DNA from 2 places in the Oceanisphaera avium genome. Region 2 is predicted to be linked to the other one. Evidence: predicted binding sites of a transcription regulator. Region 2 holds the regulator's gene; the other holds the start of a gene.
What was found. Region 2 encodes sigma-54, which starts transcription at its own class of promoters, with help from an activator protein. Its sites were predicted from a motif close to TGGCACNGTTTTNGCTT; they were not measured.

Region 1 (7,550 bases), 1.4 Mb from region 2:
CGACATTAACAAATGCTCGGGCATTTCTATGGGAATAATATCGCCGCTTTGCAGCTCCATAATGTTGCGCAAACTCAGCTCTTTTTCGAGCAAGCGCACCGACATATCTACTTTAACATCGAGAATTTCATCACGCAGCGCCTTACTCCAGCGCAAGTCGTTTTCGCCTTTATCACTTTGCACACCCGCATCCAGCAACTCGCGGATTGGCTCTAACATGCCATAGGGCATAGTGACATGAAAATCGCCGCCACCACCATCAAGCTCAATATGAAAAGAGCTGACCACCACCACTTCGGTGGGGCTGACAATGTTGGCCATGGTGGGGTTAACTTCTGAGTCTAAATACTCAAACTCCACGTCCATCACCGGCGCCCACGCTTCTTTATAATCTTCAAATACGAGTTTAAGCAGCAGTTGAATAACGCGCCGTTCAGTAGGCGTAAATTCTCGGCCTTCAATTTTGGCATGGCGACCATCGCCACCAAAAAAATTATCCACCAAAATAAAAACCAGCCGCGCTTCCATGGTCACCAACCCTATGCCTTTTAACGGGCGAAAGCGCACCATATTTAAACTGGTCGGCAAAAATAGAGAGTGAACATATTCACCAAACTTAATCATTTGCACGCCATTCACCGACACTTCTGCAGTGCGGCGCATCATGTTAAATAAACTAATGCGCATGTGTCTGGCAAAGCGTTCATTCACCATCTCAAGGGTGGGCATGCGCCCACGCACAATGCGGTCTTGAGAAGAAAAATCAAACATGGAAACGCCGCCCGTATTACCGGCCGACTCTTCATCTACATCATCCACCCCGTGTAACAGGGCATCTATTTCATCCTGAGATAAAAGATCGCTCACGATTCACCTATTGCATTACGATACTGGTAAACAGTACTTTTTCGACTAAAGGCTTACCTAATTCTTCAGTCAGCACTGCATTCAGTTCATCAAGCGCTTCTTGCCTGACAGCGAGTTTACCCTCTGCCGTGAGGTAATTATCGGCGGTTTGCCGACTAAACACGGTGAGGAGAGTACTTTCAAGTAAGGGCAGATGGCGCTGGGCCTCGGCTTGGCCTTGATCGCCGCGTACCATCAGTTGCACTTCAATTTGCACTAAGCGCTCGCGCCGCCCCGCCACCACCGGGAAAATAAAGGGCCGCGATAAGCCGATATATAAAGCTTTATTATCTACCACCGGCTCTTTTTCTACCTTATCTGCAGAAGAGGACAAGAAGAAATAAGCGCCCGCACCACCGCCGGCAAGTAACAGCACAATAATAATTAAAATAAGTTTACGTTTGTACCATGCCACTTTTGGCATAGTCAGATTGTCTGCCATGATTACCCTTATTACTTGCGTGATAGGCGTTAATAAATGCGCCGCTTAGCGCCTTTAGTGTAGTGATTTTCTTTAAGCAAAAAAGTCTATTTTGGCCGCTGTTGAGTCTAATGGTGCGCGGGATCGCAAATTGGATACTTGCTCTTGCACCTCATCACCACTTGGCGAGTAACTACGCCACTGGCTAGCATTGGCCTCACCCGCACTGGATTGCGGCTGTTGCTCCGCTGACTGTTGGCCAGCTTGCCCTTGCGCCGAGCCTTGAAAAGGCGTGCTACTTTGGCCGCCACTCTGGTTATTATGTTGCTGATTAGAGTGTTGCTGGCCCGTTTGCTGCTGATTGCCTTGATTAAGGTTCATGCCCTGCTGCTGGAGCATTTCGCGAAGCCTAGGCATAGCTTGCTCAAGCGCCTCGCGCGCGGCCGGATGGCTGGCCACAAACTGTACCTGTACTTCCCCTTGCTCCATGCGTATTTGAATACGCATGGCACCAAACTCGGAAGGATTAAGTTTAATTTCTGCTTCTTGTAAATTCTGACTGACCACTACTTGTGCTTGCTGTGTTAGCTGTTTGGCATTTTGCTCCGCTGAGCTATGCAAATTAAGGGCTTTATCTAGCATGGCGGTGCGCTCTGGCGTAGGTGCTAATAAGGGTTGCTCGCGCTGCATCAGCGCCGGATTAACCTCGGCTTTTAGGTTATCTAGCGTATCGGTACTTTGCTCTGCTGTACTTTCATCTCCCACTGGGCTGGCAATAAAGGCCGCGCGCGCTGCAACTTGCTCACTTTTTATCTGTTCGGTGGTCAGTGGTGGCAAATGTACATTCGCAGCGTCTGTTTTAACAGAGGAAGCGCTTACTTTTGGCTTATCAGCATCTTGGGACCAACGACGGCCATGTTCAATTTGGGCAAGCCACTCCGGAGCCGCATTGGTTAGCGCCTCGGGCGCGCGACTCCCAGGCTTGGCAAGCTTTTCGGCCACTTGCAGCTCAATCTCAATGTCATTTTGTGCCAGCAAGACTTGTGCGGCTTGCTCTTTAGCATTAGCAGGCGGCTGGGGTGTAACGCCTTGGCGTTGCTCAAGTGCTTGACTACCTAATTCACTGCGTTTTTCAGCAGATGATAAGCGAGCAGCTTGCTCGTCGTTTAGGCCCTGTTGGGCATTTAAGTCACTGCCACTCTCTACACTAGTGCGTTGAGAGGTTGCCAACTGAGCAGCCGTAGATTGTGGCTCATTGCTGGAGCCACTTATTTTTTGCTCAGCAGTGAGAGGCGTAAAACTAGGCGGCAACGAAGTGCCGCCTTGGGATGAGCGTTTAGCTTCGCCGGCTTTTAGCTCAGCGGTGGCATCTTGTTGAGCGGACTTAGGCGTAACCTGCTCTAGTGTAGAGTCCACAGCTTTAGGTGCTGTCGATTGTTCAGCAGCAGAGTTATTGTCACCGCTATTAAGGCGGACTTTGGCGGTGTCGTCTATGTTAACTTGCGACTTAGAAGCTGCTTTTTCAGTCTCTTCAGCGTCGACTTGCGTTTTTGGAGCTAGTTTTTGCTCATCTTTAGCTAAGCGCTCTGCAGTGAGAGCCGAGCTATCACTCTCTTCTTGCGAGACATTAGGCTCAATTTTTTGCGGCGAAACCACTGCCAAAGTGGGCACTGTGCTATGAGAGGCCGCCGGCTCAGTAGTAACACTTACCGCAGGATCCGCTTCTTCATCAACAGTGTCTAAAGCTGAGGCTGAGTCTTTAAGGGCAGCGTTTGCTACTTTAGTAGCCGACTCATTAGCTCGCTCAGCGACTGGAGCATCGCTGTCTGCTATTGCAGCTTCGTTTTTTGTTTTACTGTTTTCTATGTCACCGTTTTTAATATCCGTGTTGTTAACGCCCGTGTTCTTAACGTCAGCGTTTTCTACGCTGTTATTCTCAGCGCTGTCTTTTTCAAGATTACTATTTTCAAGATTACTACTTTCAAGCTGACTGGGAGCAGCCTGTGCAGGAGCGTCTTTGGCTGGCAAAGCTTGATGCGTCGCTTGGGAGCTTGACTCTTTTGAAAGTAAATCGGCAAAAGCGGCACCCTCGCCCTTTGAGCCAGCTTCTAAAGAAGAACTTGCTTTAGCAGTGAGTTCAACATTTGCAGGTGCAGTTACCGATAGTATATTCATGGTCATAGTTAGCGTTCCCCATCTAAGCGGCGGCAATGTTTGCCTAAGAGCGCGCATCGCTCGCCCACTTTAATCAATGCAAGAAGCGAACCAAGATTTTAATTACCGATGAACACTGACCAAGAACAGTAAGATGAAAGCTAGCGATTGTCTTTCTTTTGGCTATAAAAACGGTGTAAAGTGAGCTCATCGAGCATTTTTTGCTCTTGTTTATCTTGCTCTTTTTGCTTGCGCTCGGCTTCACGCTCTAAGAGGGTTTCTATGGCTTGTTTGCGTGCTCGTACTGCCAGCCAAGCACTGCGACTTTGCTCTAACTGCTGTTTAGCCGTGTGCAAACCTTCCATCTGTTGAGTTTGTGCTACTTCCAGCTTATTAATAAAGCCTTGAAAGTGATTAAATTGATTAGCGCTTAAACCTTGCTGGCCACGTGCATGAAAGTCTTCGCTGTAGTTGCGTTGATATTGACTAAGCATTTTTTGTTGTTGCTGCATTTGCTGCAGCTGAATTTGTGCCGCCGTTAATTCGGCCGAAGCTTGCCGCTCTTTATTATCCAGTTGTTCTAATAATAAATGCAGTGCTCTGCTCATGGCTTTCTCTTAGTCAATGTTGATGGGTGAGTGGTGAATGGTGAATGGTGAATGGTGAATGGTGAATGGTGAATGGTGAATGGTGAATGGTGAATGGTGAATTTTAACTCCCTAATCACTAATCCCTCATCACTAATTCCTATTACCCAATCCCTAATCACTAGTATCAACTCCCCAATCCCTAGTCCCTCACCACTAATCCCTAGTCCCTTGTCCCTCACTGCTGTGCTCGTAGTAGTGGTGCACTAATATTAGCTAAGTCTGCCAAACACATCGGCATTTCTACTACATCAGTCATACTTTGCGTTAAAAAATGCTCTAAACGAGGGCGGATTAAAATCGCCATATCAATGCGCGGATCGGCCCCCGACTGATAGGCCCCTAAGTTAATTAAGTCATGATTTTGCTGATACAAAGCATAGGCTTGCTTTACCGCACGGGCTTGCTGCTGATGCTCTTGAGTGGTGACTGCGGTCATGACGCGGCTAATGGACTTTTCAATATCAATGGCTGGGTAATGGCCGCTATCGGCTAATTGGCGGGATAACACAATATGACCGTCTAAAATGGCGCGCGAGGCATCGGCAATGGGGTCTTGTAAGTCATCGCCTTCGGTTAACACGGTAAAAAAAGCGGTGATACTGCCCTGCCCCTCGGCGCCATTACCGGCGCGCTCCACTAAAGCAGGTAAGCGAGCAAACACCGAGGGCGGATACCCTTTACTGGCCGGCGGCTCGCCCACGGCCAGTGCTATTTCACGCTGCGCCTGAGCATATCGAGTTAGTGAGTCCATCAGCAGCAATACATTTAGGTTTTGATCGCGAAAATACTCGGCTAACGTCAATGCAGTTTCACAGCCTTTAAGGCGCATTAGCGGCGATGCATCTGCGGGTGCGGCCACTACCACTGCTCGCTCTCGCCCTTCCAGCCCTAAAATTTCATCAATAAACTCTTTTACTTCTCGGCCCCGCTCGCCAATTAAACCCACTATCACCACATCGGCTTTGGCGCCGCGGGTCATCATGCCTAATAGCACACTTTTACCCACCCCAGAGCCGGCAAATAAGCCCATGCGCTGACCTTGACCCACTGTAATCAAGGCATTGATGGCGCGCACGCCTACATCCATCACTTCACGTATAGGTTTGCGGGCCATGGGATTTAAGCGTTGGGCACTAAAATCAGCGGTATTGCTAGTAACAATGGGGCCTAAGCCATCAAGCGGCTGGCCAATACCATCAATCACGCGCCCTAATAACTCCATGCCTACCGGCACGCCCTCGCCTTGGCCAACAGGCGTCACCCGCGCACCTGGGATCACGCCTTTAAGTGATTCACTGGGCATTAAATAAAGTTTATCGTCAGAAAAGCCCACCACTTCGGCATCCATATCGCCAAAGAGTGTTTGAATTTTACACAAACTGCCCACAGCTGCGGTACAGCCCACGGCTTCTAACGTGAGCCCGACAACGCGGGTTAATTTACCACTAGCGGCCATGGCCGGCACTAAGCCTTGAGTTTGGTAGCTGGCCAGTCTTTTAGATAAGGAAGGACTAGTCTGTACCATGGAAGCGGGCCCAATTTGCATGTAAAAAATTGGCCATTAGCTCATCAATACGCCGCGCTAAACTGACATCTAGCTCAGATAAGGCCGTTTTTACTTTGACATCGCCGCGCGCCAAACTCGGCTCGCTTATTAACTGCCAATGGCGCTTCGCTAAGCTGCGCTCATCAAAGTGTGCTTCTAAAATCGTTAAGTCTTCGGGATGGACATACAAAGTGATAGCGGTGGTGTCGCCATGATGTTCGGTGTTGGGCAAGGCAGAGATAGCTTCTTGTACGGTCGCTAACAATAATTGCGGCGAGGTGGTCGCTTCTTGTTTTAATAAATTACGAGCCAGCTCAATGGCCAAGGTGACTAAGCTTTGCTCAACGACTTTATCGACTTGCGCTAATGGCGCTTGCAGTTGAGAGATTAATTGTTGCCACTGCGCTACTTGCTCGGCAATCTGCGCTCGCCCCTCTTCTAAGCCTTCTTCTTTGCCTTGGCTTAACCCCGCCTCGTGGCCTTGTTGTAAACCCGTTAAGCGTCCTTCTTCTTGGCCCGCCGCTATCCCCTCTTGTTTACCTTGGGCAAAGCCTTCTTCATAGGCGGCTTGGCGAATTTCTTCTAGCGCTTCAGCGGTGAGTGGCTCAGGTTCTTCCGAATAGTCTGGCACTTCTTCTACTAGTGCGGCTTGGCGCTTAATGTTTAGTGCTTGTTCGGCGTCAGCCACGGGGGCGGCGTTAGCATCACTTAAGTCAGGCCAAGCCCAATTATCTAATTCAATGTCGGGGTTAAGCCCAGCCGGAATACGCCCCGGCTTAGCGCCATAGGGATGGCGACTCATATAAAGTCATCTCCACCACCTTTAGCCAGCATTAAGTCACCACTTTCTGCTAAGCGACGGGCCACGGCCAAAATTTCTTTTTGTGCCAATTCAACATCACTCACTCGCACCGGCCCCATGGCTTCTAAGTCATCTTGTAGTAACTCAGCAGCTCGCTTAGACATATTGTTTAAGAACTTATCTTTAAGCTGATCATCGGCGCCTTTTAAGGCTCTTTGTAGCAAGTCACCGGTTACTTCACGCAACAACATTTGTATGCCTCTGTCATCCACATCAATCAGATTTTCAAAAACAAACATTAAGTCTTGGATCTTCATGCTCATTTCTTCGTCTTCATCACGAATGGCATCCATTAGGGTGCCTTCAATGGCGGTATCCAAGTAGTTCATAATATTAGCCGCCGCTTTTAAGCCGCCCATTTTCGCCGCTTTTGCCCCACTTTGGCCGGCAAACTGTTTCTCCATAATATCGTTTAGCTCTTGCAGTGCCGCAGGTTGGACTTCTTCAAGCTCGGCAATTCGCATCACTAAGTCTAAGCGTACTGGCTCCGCAAATTGTTGCAAGATTTCTGCAGATTGCTCAGGATCTAAATAAGATAAAACAATAGTTTGAATTTGTGGGTGTTCATTTAAAATAATACCTGCCACTTGGCGAGCATCCATCCACTTTAATGAATCAAGACCACGAGAGCCGGCGCCGGCACTAATTTGATCGACTAAGCGCCCCGCTTTATCTTCACCTAAGGCCGCCACTAAGGCATTACGCACAAAGTCTTGGCTGCCTACGCCAATTTTGGTAAAGCGCTGAATATCTTCAATAAATAAGCGGTGCACCGCCCCCACCCGATCGGGGCCAAAATCACCAACTGCCGCCATCTTCATGCCTAGGCGTTGGACTTGTTTTGGGTCGAGGTGGCGAAAAATTTGCGCTGCATCTTCTTCGCGCAGGCTAAGCATTAATAAAGCCGCTTTTTCGGTGCCGGTCATTTTATCCAGCACTTTACGTTGGTCTTCTGTGACCGTTAGTTGTTCTTCACTACTCATCGGCTTTCACCCAATCTCGAATAACTTG
Region 2 (7,550 bases):
GGGGGTTGGCGTCTTTTCGTATCACGTACAGCGTACGACTTGGTCTTATTCTGCCTCGTTAAAGCGCGCGGCGACTAAGTCGGCTACCGCGTCCATGGCGGCGGCGGCGTCTTTACCTTCGGCCACTACCCGTATGGCATGACCCTGGGCAGTTTCTAGCATTAATAACCCCATGACGCTGTTCGCCGGCGCTTGCTTACCTTGGCTACACACGGTAACTGTGGCAGCAAACTGCTCGGTCACTTGCACCAGTTGCACGGCGGCGCGGGCATGAAGGCCTAGCTTATTAACGATTTGTAAGTCGCGTTCAACTTTTTGCATGTTGTTTTTCTAGTGAGCGGTGGCGCAGTTGTACGCTTTTGTCCATTTCTTTAAACGACTTAGCTAATTGCTCAACTAAGTAGACAGAGCGATGTTTACCACCGGTACACCCAATCGCCACTGTGACATAACTGCGATTGTTTCGCTCTAAGTGGGGCATCCAGGTGACCAGTAAGTTTTCGATTTGCCAAAGGTACTTAGTCACTTCCAGCTGGCTATTTAAATAGGTAGCTACCGGTTCATCCCGGCCGTTGAAAGGCCTAAGTTCATCAATCCAGTGGGGATTAGGCAAGAAGCGGGCATCAAAGACGAAGTCGGCATCTTGAGAGATACCAAATTTATAGCCAAAAGACTCAAATACCCAATTTAGCTCGCGCTCTTTCTTACCTAGAATGCGCGCGCGAATAATTTCGCTTAAGTCATGAATACTTAACTCTGAGGTATCAATACGCAAGTCAGCCTCAGAAGATAAGGGGGCCAATAAGTGCGTTTCTTCACGAATGGCCTCATCGAGCGTTAAGCTCAAGCGAGACAGCGGGTGGAGACGGCGAGTATCACCAAAGCGGCGGATCAGCGCTGCATTATCGGCATCAATAAAGATACTGGATAAATTCACGCTCTCAAGCGCGCGGACATCGTTTAAACAAGCTTCTAATTTTTCGCTGCTATCGGGGAGGTTGCGCACATCGATACTCACCGCCACTTCGCCAGGCTTATTTAAGCGCATTTTAACTAACTGGGGGAGCAGCTCTACTGGCAAATTATCGACACAGTAATAGCCTAAATCCTCAAGTACCCGTAACGCCACGGTTTTACCCGATCCAGAACGACCACTGACGATGACCAGCTGCATATCGGCTCCTTAGGAAGAGATCATGATCTGATAGAGCTCGTCGTCGCTTTTAGCTTGGCGCAGCTGCTTACAGATCTGCTTATCACTGAGCTTTTCTGCAATCAATGACAAGGTTTTAAGGTGTTGTTTACACTCTTGCTCAGGCACGAGCAAGGCAAACACTAAACTAACGGGCTGATTATCGATGGCATCAAATTCCACCGGCTCAGCAAAAGTGAGTAGCACAGCGGTGGCTTGGTTTTCATCACCAATACGACCATGAGGAATAGCAATGCCGTTGCCAATACCGGTACTGCCCATTTTTTCCCGTGCTAAAAGGCAGTCAAACAATTGTTGACTGCTAACGTTGAGGTGTTCTGCGGCGAGCTCGCTGATAATTTCCAGCGCCCTTTTTTTGCTCGAGCAAGGGACGGCACTTCGCGTGCAGTCCCTGCTTAGAATATCGGCGACTTCCATGGTTATTTTTGCTTGAGCTTCTCTTTATGTTTAATAACTTGGCGATCGAGTTTGTCGAACAAACCGTCGATGGCAGCGTACATGTCTTCTTGTTGACAAGTGGCAAAAATTTCACCACCGCTGAGATGAATTTTAGCTTCGGCAATTTGCTGTAGCTTCTCTAGCGTTAACACCACATGCACTATGGTGATGTTATCAAAATGGCGCTCGAGTTTAGCGAATTTATTATTTACATAATCACGTAATGACTCAGTGATTTCAACATGATGTCCGGTCAAGTTTATTTGCATAAGATCTTCCTTCTAGGTTCGCCCTACAGCAGGCGTTTACGCTGATTGGAAGGGGGTATGGCCAGTGACTCACGATACTTGGCTATGGTCCGTCTGGCCACTTGTATCCCCTGTTCGGCCAATAGTTGAGCGATTTTACTGTCACTCAATGGCTTTACTGGGTTCTCTGCCGCGACGAGTTTCTTAATAAAGGCGCGAATCGCAGTGGAAGAACACTCACCGCCACTTTCGGTGCCTACGTGGCTTGAGAAAAAATACTTTAACTCAAACACTCCTTTAGGAGAGTGCAAAAATTTCTGAGTAGTAACGCGAGAAATAGTCGACTCATGCATCTCTACTACTTCGGCGACTTGGTTGAGTACCATGGGCTTCATTGCCTCAGCACCATACTCAAAGAATGCCTGTTGTTGTTCAACAATACAATTAGCAACCTTGAGTAAGGTCTCATTTCTGCTTTCTAAACTCTTGATAAACCACTTTGCATCTTGAGTATGTTGGCGAATAAACTGGCCATCTGCGCCTTGCTTACCTTGTGCCATAGCGGCATAGGTTTGGTTTAATCGCACCTTAGGCAAGGTCTCTAAATTGAGCTCGGCTTTCCATATGCCTTGTTGTTTGGTCACTAATACATCGGGAATGACATATTCAGAGTTATGCTGCAATAAGGTATTACCGGGGCGCGGTTCTAGCTGTTGGATTAAAGCTAACACATCTCTTAGCTCGTCTTCTTTAAGCCGAGTAAGGCGCTGTAAGGTACGATAGTCGCGATTACCTAATAGCTCCATGTGTTCATCGATAAGCAAGAGCGCTTCGTCGAGCCATAAGGTCGTGGGCTCAAGCGCCAGTAACTGTATTCGCAAACACTCTTGTACGCTGCGCGCGCCTACGCCCAGTGGATCAAAATGCTGAATTCGCTTTAGAACCGCCGTCACTTCGTCGGCTTCTATGGCTTGGTCACCGCCATTGACCGCGGCCAAGATATCTTCTAGCTCGACGCTGAGATACCCAGCGTCATCAATCGCGTCAATAATGGCTAAGGCAATGGCCTGGTCGGTCTCACTAAAGGGCGTAAGCTGCATTTGCCATAATAAATAATCTTGCAGAGTCTCGGTGGTTTCACCCTGATAAAGCGTATCTTCTAATCCCTCAGGAACTCCCCCGGTGCCTGCCGTACCTGCAGAGGCGGTATAAATATCGTCCCACTGGGTATCCATGGGCATTTCATCAGATAGTTGATGCTGCTCCATGGCTTTATCGGTGGCCATTTGCTCGTCTTGAGCGCTAGGGAGCGGCGCTAATTCTTCATCTAACGCCGACTCGTCGGCTTCTTCTTGCTCTAACAGCGGATTATTTTCCAGTGCTAGTTGAATTTCTTGCTGCAACTCCAGACTCGACAGCTGCAACAAACGAATCGCTTGTTGCAGCTGCGGGGTCATAGTGAGTTGTTGCCCCATACGTAATTGAAGAGTTGGCTTCATAGTTGTAAAAACCCTTTCATAGCAACCAAAAGTCCTTTCTTATCAACTGCAGGGGAGGGCTGTTTTAACATCATCTAGGAGGATGCTTACAGGCTAAATTGCTCGCCTAAATAGACTTTTTTCACCTGTTCGTTAGCGAGAATTTCTGCGGGGGTGCCAGCGGCAATGCGATGGCCATGGCTAACAATATAAGCGCGCTCACACACATCAAGCGTTTCTCGAACGTTATGGTCAGTAATCAACACCCCTAAGCCACGATCACGCAAGTGCAAGATAATTTGCTTAATATCCAACACCGAAATGGGATCAACCCCAGCAAAGGGTTCGTCCAATAAAATAAAGCGCGGATCGGCGGCTAACGCGCGGGCAATTTCTACTCGTCGGCGTTCCCCACCCGATAAGCTCATGCCCTGGCTGTGGCGAATATGGCCAATGTTAAACTCTTCGAGCAGCTGTTCCATTTTTTGCTCGCGCTCATTGGCTGTTAAATTTTTACGGGTTTGTAGCACCGCCATAATATTATCCGCCACACTTAAGCGGCGAAAAATAGACGCCTCTTGAGGTAAATAACCAATACCTGAGCGGGCGCGCACATGCATAGGCTGGTGGCTAATGTCTTCATCGTCAATGGTAATGCGGCCAGCATCGCGCTGCACTAAGCCCACTATCATGTAAAAAGAAGTGGTTTTACCCGCACCATTTGGGCCTAGTAGGCCCACAATTTGACCGGTGTTAACGGTTAAGCTCACATCTGCTACCACTTGGCGGCCTTTATAGCTTTTTTGTAGACCGCGAGCTTTCAGGGTTGCCATGATTAAGGGTTAGCCTCTTTATTATTCATCTCTTGCAATTGCTCAGGCAAAAATACGGTTTTTACCCGTCCTTGATTGCCTTGACCTTGCGCCTCCATTTGCTCGCGGTCGATGTCATAGCGAATACGATAGCCGGTCACTATGTTATCGTTTTGCTTTAATTGTGCATTATTGAGCAAAGTAATGGAGCGAGTTTTAATGTCATAGGTAATCTGTTTAGCCTGAGCGTTTACCGGCTGGCCGCTGTCTAGTACTTGATAGTAAGTGGCAGGTGAGCCGTACGCGGTCATGGTTTGCAAGCCTTTATCATTACGGGTTACCACTAATTTAGCGGCGCGCACATCGAGTGTGCCTTGTTTAACGATAACATTATCGGTAAAGGTCACTTTATTGTTGGCCAGCTCCACCAATTGACTGCCTGCATCTATGGTGACGGGCTCTTTATAATCGGCTTCTTTAGCTTGAGTGGTACTCATGCTCAGCACTAATAGTGCCGCAAAGCTAAGGAGTCGTGTAGGTTGCCTGAGTATCATGCAGTAGTTCCACCGTTTGTTGATCAATCTGTCCCAGTAACCCTTGGCCGTGGGCCTGATAAGTGGGGCTGCTCAGCTGTACCGCACGATTTGAGCGTAGCTGATTATTAATAAAATCCAGTTCTAAGTATTCAGTGGTCAGGGTTTTGATCACGGCCTGAGCTTGTAAACCCTTGCCGATGACATTGCCATTTAATACGGCGTTGTCATCGGTGTTAATCATGCCCTCGTCGCCACTGAGACGCCACTGCGGCTCACCATTGGGGGTGTAAAGCAAGATAACAGGTTTTTCCATTAGGGTCATGGTGAGCGGCTCATAGTGCTCAGCATAATCGGCGTTTAAGCTTCTATACGGTAATCCTAGCTGATTAAACTGCACACTTTTTAAGTTTTTTGCAATAAAATCAGGTTGATAGTCTTGTTGACTAGCCGGCTTAGTGGCCACAGGCTTAAACCATTGCCAGCTAATAAGCGCCACTAAAAATAAACCGCCAAACGCCCATGTTTGTCGGCTCATATACTCATACCTTGGGCTTGTTCGAGTACACCTTGTGCTTCTAAAATTAGATCGCACACTTCTCGTACACAACCTCGCCCGCCTTTAAGCTGAGTTATATAATCGGCGCGCTTTCGTACCAAGGGGTGGGCATCATTAACCGCCACGCCTAAGCCACATAATGCCATTACGGGTAAGTCCACCACATCATCGCCGATATATGCGACTTGCGCAGGGCTTAAGTTAAGCTCGCTCAAGAGTTGATTAAAGCTAATACGCTTATCGGCTTGTGCTTGAAAAACATGGCTAACGCCAAGGGACGCCATGCGCTCGGTGACGATACGTGACTCACGCCCAGTGATCACCGCCACCACAATGCCCGCATTTTGCAGCGCTTTAATGCCAAAACCATCCTTAGTGTTAAAGGTTTTAAACTCTTCACCTTGATTGCCTAGATAAATTAGGCCATCGGATAACACGCCATCTACATCGCAGATTAATAGCTTTATTTGACTTAACTGGTGCCACACATTGCTAGCTATGGGGCCATACAGCTCGGATTGCTCCATTAAATTACTCCTGCTAGTAATAAATCGTGCATATTAAAAGCGCCAATGGGGCGGCGAGCGTCATCGAGCACTAAGAGACCGCTAATTTTCTTTTCTTCCATTAGTTGCACCGCCTCTGCGGCCAGCATGTTGGCGTGCACTGTGGTGCAATGGCTGCTCATCACTTTATCTATGGTGGTGGTATGCACATCTATTTTTTTATCTAAGGTGCGCCTGAGATCGCCATCAGTATAGATACCGGCTAAGGTTTGTTGCTCATCGACCACGGCGGTAAAACCTAAGCCACTGCGGCCAATTTCTAATAGCGCATCGATGATCAGGGTATTAAGCCCCACGCTTGGCACATGCTGCTCTTTATGCATGATATCACCTACTCTAAGTAACAAGCGTTTACCTAAAGCGCCGCCAGGATGGCTCAGTGCAAAATCATCGGCAGTAAAGCCACGCGCTTCTAATAAGGAGACGGCCAGCGCATCGCCCATGACTAATGCCGCAGTAGTACTTGCTGTAGGAGCTAAGCCTAAAGGACAGGCCTCTTGTTCAACGCGAGTACATAAATGCACATTAGCTTCGCGTGCCATGGTAGAGCTTGGGTTGCCGGTTAAGCAGATCAGCGGAATAGCACGGCGTTTAAGCACCGGCAATAAAGAGATAATTTCACTACTTTCACCTGAGTTTGATAAGGCCAGCACCACATCTTGTTTGCCAATCATGCCCAGATCCCCATGGCTAGCTTCACCTGGATGCATAAAAAAAGCCGGACTGCCGGTACTGGCCAAGGTGGCGGCTATTTTATGGGCGATATGACCGGATTTGCCCATGCCAGTAACAATAATTTTTCCGGGGCAGTCAAACAGTAATTGGCAAGCCTCAGTAAAGGCATGATCCAAATATTGATAAAGGCCATCGATGGCTGCCTTTTCAATATCCAGTACACGCTGGGCCGTTTTTTGATAATTAAATTGCGCAGTCATGGTGTTCTCCACGTGTTAGGCGCAGCCATTATAGAAAAGCCAAGGTCGATTAGCGACCGTCAATCACACCTCTTCGCATTAAAGAAGCCTTCAGGGTGCAAAATCTTAAAGTAATTTTAGGGAAGAAAGTCAAAAATAAGGATAGTTAAGTCACTAAATGGCGCATAAGGGGATGCTAACTTAGTCTGTGTGTTGCCGATCTCACAGGGAAACCATACAATTCCTTCTTTTCGTTGGGGAATCAGTTTGAGCCAGAACCTTGTTGAAATAAGGGATCTCTGCTTTAGCCACGGTGAGCGAACCTTATACGATGGCATCAGTCTGCAGATCCCTAAAGGCAAAATCACTGCCATTATGGGCCCCAGTGGCATAGGCAAGACCACTATGCTGCGCTTAATTGGTGGCCAAATTAAACCAAGTAGCGGTGAAATACTGTTTGATGGCCAATCTATTCCTAAGATGAGCCGCGCGCGCCTGTATCAAGAGCGCCAGCGCATGGGCATGTTATTTCAAAGTGGGGCCTTATTCACGGGAATGACGGTGTTCGATAACGTAGCTTTTGCTTTGCGTGAACACAGCGGTTTTCCTGAAGAAATTATTCGCACGCTAGTGATGATGAAGCTAGAAGCGGTGGGCCTACGCGGAGCGGCCGAGCTCATGCCCGCTGAGCTTTCGGGCGGTATGGCAAGACGCGCCGCCCTTGCGCGCGCCATTGCCCAAGACCCTGAATTGATTATGTATGATGAGCCCTTTGCCGGACAAGACCCT

Region 1: the regulator sigma-54 is predicted to act here: its motif matches at 3,579-3,595, upstream of CBP12_RS05830 (flagellar hook-length control protein FliK).

Annotation. Positions count from the first base shown of each region.
Region 1 is NZ_CP021376.1:1,272,553-1,280,102, forward strand. Features, by position in the region: gene fliM (flagellar motor switch protein FliM) at 1-867, opposite strand, end outside; gene CBP12_RS05825 (flagellar basal body-associated FliL family protein) at 875-1,348, opposite strand; gene CBP12_RS05830 (flagellar hook-length control protein FliK) at 1,421-3,508, opposite strand; gene fliJ (flagellar export protein FliJ) at 3,643-4,089, opposite strand; gene fliI (flagellar protein export ATPase FliI) at 4,307-5,656, opposite strand; gene fliH (flagellar assembly protein FliH) at 5,643-6,479, opposite strand; gene fliG (flagellar motor switch protein FliG) at 6,476-7,522, opposite strand; gene fliF (flagellar basal-body MS-ring/collar protein FliF) at 7,515-7,550, opposite strand, start outside.
Region 2 is NZ_CP021376.1:2,630,631-2,638,180, forward strand. Features, by position in the region: gene CBP12_RS12115 (HPr family phosphocarrier protein) at 46-321, opposite strand; gene rapZ (RNase adapter RapZ) at 308-1,174, opposite strand; gene ptsN (PTS IIA-like nitrogen regulatory protein PtsN) at 1,184-1,630, opposite strand; gene hpf (ribosome hibernation promoting factor) at 1,633-1,920, opposite strand; gene CBP12_RS12135 (RNA polymerase factor sigma-54) at 1,944-3,398, opposite strand; gene lptB (LPS export ABC transporter ATP-binding protein) at 3,485-4,210, opposite strand; gene lptA (lipopolysaccharide transport periplasmic protein LptA) at 4,213-4,743, opposite strand; gene lptC (LPS export ABC transporter periplasmic protein LptC) at 4,712-5,260, opposite strand; gene kdsC (3-deoxy-manno-octulosonate-8-phosphatase KdsC) at 5,257-5,808, opposite strand; gene CBP12_RS12160 (KpsF/GutQ family sugar-phosphate isomerase) at 5,808-6,782, opposite strand; gene mlaF (phospholipid ABC transporter ATP-binding protein MlaF) at 7,029-7,550, shown strand, end outside.